DNA from 3 places in the Synechococcus sp. C9 genome. Region 2 is predicted to be linked to each of the others. Evidence: predicted binding sites of a transcription regulator. Region 2 holds the regulator's gene; each other region holds the start of a gene.
The links. Region 2 encodes NtcA, which controls nitrogen genes in cyanobacteria. Its sites were predicted from a motif close to GTANCNNNNGNTAC; they were not measured.
Positions count from the first base shown of each region.

Region 1 (2,273 bases), 1.3 Mb from region 2:
CCCCTGCGCCGCCTGCACCAATTGGTCAACTGCAATGCCACAGCGTTGGGCAACCCACTCCGGTGGATAGTCTTTAATCACCTGCACATATTGGTCAAATCCCTGGGTGTGTTGCTGAATAAACCCTTCATCTATCTTTCCCCATTGCCACAACAAATGCCCCAAACCATGCAGTAAATCGATATCCGTGCCCGGTCGAATCGCCAAATGTAAATCCGCCACCGCCGCCGTCGGGGTAGAACGGGGGTCCACGACAATCAACTTCATGGGATCGTGCCGCTTGTGATGTTGCCGCAGGCGATTAAACACAATTGGATGGCATTCCGCCGTATTCGTACCCAGCAAAAAAGCACAGTCGGTTAATTCCAAATCCTCATAACAACAGGGCGGTCCATCACTGCCCAAACTGGCTTGATAGGCTGATACCGCTGAGGACATACACATCCGGGAATTCGTATCAAAATTATTCGTTCCCAAACACCCCTTGACTAATTTTTGTACCACATAGTAATCCTCTGTTTGCAGTTGTCCTGAACCATAAAAACAAATAGCATCAGAACCATATGCTTGCCGCACGTTGTTTAATTGTTCCACCAAAAGATTAAATGCCTGATCCCAAGAAATCAGCTGAAAATCATCGGTCAATTTACGTCGCCACTGGGGTTCCGTCAAACGACTCACCCCCATACTTTCCAAGATGGTTGCCCCCTTGACACAAACCATCCCCAAACTCGACGGATGCGCCCGGTCTCCCCGAATTTTGTAGGTGCCATTGGTCTGGAAAACCGCTTCCAACCCACAGCCCACCCCACAGTACGGACACAAAGTACGAACGCTACGACCCATGGAAACCCCTAGGTTTTTCGACCGCACCTAACGATGCAATCCTCACTTTATACTAAATCCCTTGTCCCCTGCCACCAATAGGATCCATGCAAAAACCGTATCAAATAATACATTTTCTGCCATTTACCGACAAAATTGCCCTGTCCCTACGGTTTTGAACATAACTCGTATAGATAAAATACCATAAGCGTATTATCCATGAATTTTTGTAACAAAAGCTACGATTCCATCAGAAACGGGTTCGTTATATTAACCGAGACAAACCCAATTCTGAGCAGTTATGGCTAATAAGATTGAAGCGATCAAATCCGCGAAAGATGGGTTAGCAGTTCGAGATGAACTAGCGGCATGGGCGCATCAGGGTTGGGAGCAGATTGACAAGGATGATTTAGAGCATCGGTTGAAGTGGCTCGGAATTTTTTTCCGTAAAATTACCCCTGGCAAATTTATGTTGCGCCTGCGGATACCACACGGGATTTTAACGGCGACTCAAATGCGGGTATTGGCGCAAATTTTAGATGCCTGTGGTGCCGATGGTGTTGGGGATATTACCACCCGCCAAAATATCCAATTGAGGGGGATTGATTTTGCCACCATTCCGAACATTTTACAAGCCTTAACCGAGGTGGGTTTAACCAGTGTGCAATCCGGTATGGACAATGTGCGGAATATCACCGGTTCTCCTGTATCTGGAATTGACCCCAACGAGTTATACGACACCCGTTCCCTGGTACAAGCGGTGCAAGATATGGTGACCAACCGGGGGCGAGGCAATCCCGAATTTACCAATTTACCCCGCAAATTTAATATCGCCATTAATGGGTGTCGTGACAATTCTACCCACGCCGAGATTAACGACCTGGCTTTTATTCCCGCCTATCAAAACGGGCATCCCCAATCCCCTTTGGGTTTCAATGTTTTAGTAGGTGGTTTTTTCTCCAGTAAACGGGTGGCGACTGCGATTCCTTTGGATGCTTGGGTTACGCCAGAACAGGTGGTGGATGTTTGTCGGGCAGTATTGTTAGTCTTTCGGGATCATGGCTTGCGGGAAAATCGCCAACAATCCCGCTTAATGTGGCTCATTGATGCCTGGGGAATCCCCCAATTTCGTGCCCAAGTGATTGACCGCCTCGGATATAATTTACCCCCTGCGGCTCTGCGGGATGAAATATGCTGGTCAAAGCGGGATCATTTAGGCTTGCATCCTCAAAAACAGGAGGGGTTATACTATGCCGGTTTGCATATTCCGGTGGGAAGAATTACGGCTCAAGATATGTTTAACTTTGCCGATCTTGCCAACCGATACGGACAGGGTGAACTGCGGTTAACTGTGGAACAAAATTTGATTATTCCCCATATTTCTGAGGAAAAAATTGCTGATTTTCTCCAGGAGACTATTTTGCAAAAATTTCCCCTGAAGCCAACTT
Region 1 covers NZ_JALAAD010000001.1:1,475,279-1,477,551, forward strand. The annotation lists gene MLD66_RS07415 (nitrate reductase) at 1-846, opposite strand, end outside; gene MLD66_RS07420 (ferredoxin--nitrite reductase) at 1,127-2,273, shown strand, end outside.
Region 1: a site for NtcA is predicted at 944-957, ahead of MLD66_RS07420 (ferredoxin--nitrite reductase). Genes of this name have one in related genera too.

Region 2 (2,273 bases):
GCATCCACGTAGAGAATTTGCCCCGTAATCCCACTGGCTAAATCGCTACACAGGAACGCCGCCGCATTCCCCACCTCCACCTGGGTCACCGACCGGCGCAAGGGCGCCACCTGCCGCACCTGCTGAATCATGTCCCGAATCCCCCCCACCGCCGAAGAAGCCAGGGTTTTAATGGGGCCAGCGGAAATCGCATTCACCCGCACCCCCTGCGCCCCCAACTCGTAGGCGAGATAACGCACACACATCTCCAACCCTGCCTTGGTAATCCCCGCCGTATTGTAATTGGGCACCACCCGCACCCCGCCCAAATAGGTCAATGTAATCACAGAAGCCGTTGGGGTAAACAGGGGTTTCGCCGCCCGACATAGAGCAACCAGCGAATAGGTACTGACATCCAAGGCTTGCATAAACCCAGCACGGGAAATCCGGCTAAAATCCCCTTCCAAACCCTCTTTCGGGACAAAAGCCAGACAATGCACTAATATATCTAAACTGCCCCACTTGGCTGTTACGGCTTGAAACAGCGCTTCAATCTGCTCATCTTTTTGCACATCGCAGGGGAGAAACAACTCCGGCTCCAGGGGGGCGGTCAACTGCCCGACCTTTTGCTTGAAGCGGTCTTTTTCATCCGGGAGATAGGTCACCCCCAAAGTCGCCCCCGCCTGATGCAACTGTTGGGCAATCCCCCAGGCAATCGAATACTCATTGGCAATCCCCAAAATTAAGGCTTTTTTCCCCTGCAAATTCAACATGAATGTTTCGCCAAAAATGTCTGTACCCTGTTTCACCCTACCCTGGAATGTGCCCGAACACAAGAGCAAGCCAATGGTTACAAGGGATACAATCTATTTTGACCAGTTCCCGATAGGTTGAAATGATAGTTATTTATCCTTAGAACTGGTGCCCCCAAGCGATGGCTGTACTGCAAGACAAACCCCTTTACACCCTTTTACAGCGTCTATCGAACGGCACCTTTCCCCAGGGCGTAGAAACCTTTGAGCGGGGTAAAACCATTTTTTTCCCTGGCGACCCTGCCGAGCGGGTTTATTTTTTAATCAAAGGGGCGGTCAAACTCTCCCGGGTCTATGAATCAGGGGAGGAGATTACCGTAGCATTACTGAGGGAAAATAGTGTGTTTGGGGTGCTTTCATTTATTACCGGACATCGCTCGGATCGGTTTTATCATTCCGTGGCTTTTACCACCACGCAATTGTATTCGGTGCCGATTGAACAGATTGAAATCCTGTTGAAAAGTGACCCGGAATTATCCCTCATGTTGCTACGGGGGTTGTCCTCACGCATTTTGCAAACGGAAATGATGATTGAAACCTTGGCGCATCGGGATATGGGGGCACGGTTGGCGAGTTTTTTATTGATTTTGTGTCGGGATTTTGGGGTACCTGCCAGTATGGGGGTGACGATTGATCTGAAACTTTCACACCAGGCGATTGCGGAAGCGATTGGTTCGACGCGGGTGACGGTCACCCGTTTGCTGGGGGATTTGCGCCAAAGTGGCATGATTTCAATTAGTAAGAAAAAAATTACCGTCCATGACCCGATGAATCTCAGTCAACAATTTACTTAGGAACACTTTCTACAGCATTTACACTTGCAGTCCCACCGCATCCACAGGGGAGCGGCCATAGAAGGGTTGGGCGGCTGACCAATGGGGACGTTCCCCGTTCACCCAAAGCTGTCCCGCCCAGTGGAGCAGTTGATCCGCCGGGGCCTGGGTATGAATGTCCTCTGCCACCTGCACCGGTTCCGGCCAATTTTTGATCAGTTCCTGCCAGGCAGCGAGGGTAAAGACCTGGTCGGGGTGCTGAACATAGCCCCGGTGGTAGATGCCCCCATAGATTAAATCTGTCCCCGCCGGCCAGGAGAGGGCGACCGGTTCCGAGTAGGCAAAACTGGCAACCCCCAGGGTGGACAGGGCAAATAGGGGAATGTGCAACTCCTGCGCCAAAATCCGTGCGGTTACCAGCCCCAACCGCAGGGTGGTAAAGGAACCTGGACCCCGGGTCACCGCCAGCAAGTCCAGGTCTGCCCACCGATAGGGCTGGAGGAATTGGGCGAGTTGGGCATGAAAGTGACGGTTGGTGTCCCACCCCCAGGCGTATTGCTCGACCCGATAAGGTTCACCGATCTGACCCACCGCCAGCCCCACCGTGGCACCCGCCGTATGGAGTGCCAGCCCCAGGGTCATGTGGGCACCGGTTCCCCCGGACGCAGGCGGCTCCACCGTCCCATTTCCAGGGCAAAGGACTCGCACC
Region 2 covers NZ_JALAAD010000001.1:213,666-215,938, forward strand. The annotation lists gene fabI (enoyl-ACP reductase FabI) at 1-752, opposite strand, end outside; gene ntcA (global nitrogen regulator NtcA) at 914-1,585, shown strand; gene tsaB (tRNA (adenosine(37)-N6)-threonylcarbamoyltransferase complex dimerization subunit type 1 TsaB) at 1,604-2,273, opposite strand, start outside; gene MLD66_RS01060 (Ycf34 family protein) at 2,203-2,273, opposite strand, start outside.

Region 3 (2,273 bases), 260 kb from region 2:
TTGAACAGGGGTTTGGGCATAAAGGTGGCGGTTTTCCCCCACTTGCGGGCGACGTTTTTGACCACATATTTATAGGTCATCAGGTTGTCCGCCGCTTGGATGAGTTTTTCAAACCTGATCCCCAGTTCATTTTGGCCACCGGTGGCGACTTCGTGGTGGTGTTTCTCAATCGGCACCCCCAGCTTGCCCATCGTCAACAGCATTTCCGTGCGGATGTCTTGCTGGGAATCAATCGGCGGCACCGGGAAATAGCCCTCCTTGTAGCGGGGTTTGTAGCCCAGGTTGCCCCCTTCTTCCTTTTTCCCCGTGTTCCAACGGCCTTCGCTGGAATCCACATGGTAAAAGCCCTCGTATTCTTTCTGGTCAAACCGCACATCATCGAAGACAAAAAATTCCGCCTCGGGACCAAAAAAGGCCACATCCCCAATGCCCGTGCTGTAGAGATAGTCCAAGGCCCGCTGGGCAATCGCCCGGGGACAACGGCCATAGAGATTGCCGGTGCGGGGGTCCTTAATCGTACAGATCATACTCAGGGTGGGGGTGCTCATAAATGGGTCAATCCAGGCCGTCGCCGGGTCAGCACACTTGAGCATATCGGATTCGTTGATCGCCTTCCAGCCCCGGATACTGGAACCATCAAAGGGCATCCCAGTCGTAAATGTATCCTCATTAATCAGGCTACTGGCGTAGGTACAGTGTTGCCACGTCCCCAGCATATCCACGAACTTCAAATCCACCACTTCAATATTCTGATCCCGGATCATCTGCAAGACTTCTTGCGCGGTTTTCGCCATGAACTTACGCTCCTAAAAACAGATTCCGTCCACAATGCGCCAATCTTAAAGACCTGTGGGGCAGGAGTTTGTATCTTGAGATACCATTTGTCCAGGAAGAGCCCCACCAAAATCGTTACGGAGCGCAACGAAAGTGGGTGTGGGGGAATTGGCGTGGTAAGCTAAGGACTGCTGTAAAAACCGCTTTTCGTCATCAGGGTACTGCCATGCAAGATGCCATTACCAGTTTAATCGCCCGTTATGATCTGGCCGGACGCTACTTTGACCGGAATGGAATTGACCGTTTACAAAGCTATTTTGATACGGGTCTGGCTCGGATTCAGGTGGCGCGTCTGATCAATGGGGAGGCGGCCAATCTGGTACGCACGGCGGCTTCCCAGTTGTTTACCGAACAGCCGGAGTTGATCCGGCCTGGGGGCAATGCCTACACCACCCGCCGCTATGCCACCTGTCTGCGGGATATGGACTATTTCCTGCGCTATGCGACCTACGCTTTGGTGGCGGGGAGTACGGATGTCCTGGATGAGCGGGTGCTAGAGGGTCTGCGGGAAACCTACAATTCCCTGGGGGTGCCCCTGGGGCCTTCGGTGCGGGGGATTCAAATCCTGAAAGAGCAGGTACAGGCAATCGCCGCCCAGGCGGGGATCGCCGGGGATTTTATCAGCGAACCCTTTGACCATCTCAGCCAAGGGTTGAGCGAACAGGACATTTAGCCGACGGAACATCACCCTTGAAAGAACGTCTGGATACCCTGCTGGTCACCTTGGGACATTGCCCCAGCCGCCAACAGGCCCAACGGGTCATCCAAGCGGGTTGGGTGCAGGTCAATCAACGGGTGGTGGATAAACCGGGTACCCTGGTGCCGATGGACAGTTGCATTACCCTCCATGCCCGTCCGCCCTACGTGTCCCGGGGTGGGGAAAAACTGGCCCATGCCCTCCACACCTTTGGGCTAGGGGTCGCTGACCGGGTGGCGTTGGACGGGGGCATTTCCACCGGGGGTTTTACCGATTGTTTATTAAAGCATGGTGCCCGCCGAGTGTATGGGGTGGATGTGGGCTACGGGCAGGTGGCCTGGGAATTGCGTCAAGACCCCCGGGTGCGGCTGTGGGAACGCACGAATCTTCGGCATCTGCAACCTGAGCAACTCTACCAGCCCGATGACCCCTGGGCGGATTTGGGGGTGGTGGATGTGTCGTTTATTTCGGTGACGAAGGTGTTACCGGCTCTATGGCAGTTGTTGGCTCCGCCCCGGGAAGCGGTGATTCTGGTCAAGCCCCAATTTGAGGTGGGTCGGGCGCAGATTGCCAAAGGCGGGGTGGTCAAGGATGCCCAGGCGCAGGTGCAGGCGATTAGGCAAGTGGCAACGAGTGCCGAAGCTCTGGGTTGGCAGGTGCAGGGGTTGACCCCCTCCCCCCTCAAAGGCCCGGCGGGAAATTGCGAGTATCTGCTGTGGCTAGGGACAACCGGCAACCGCAT
Region 3 covers NZ_JALAAD010000001.1:476,081-478,353, forward strand. The annotation lists gene glnA (type I glutamate--ammonia ligase) at 1-794, opposite strand, end outside; gene apcB (allophycocyanin subunit beta) at 1,001-1,507, shown strand; gene MLD66_RS02345 (TlyA family RNA methyltransferase) at 1,525-2,273, shown strand, end outside.
Region 3: a site for NtcA is predicted at 865-878, ahead of glnA (type I glutamate--ammonia ligase). Genes of this name have one in related genera too.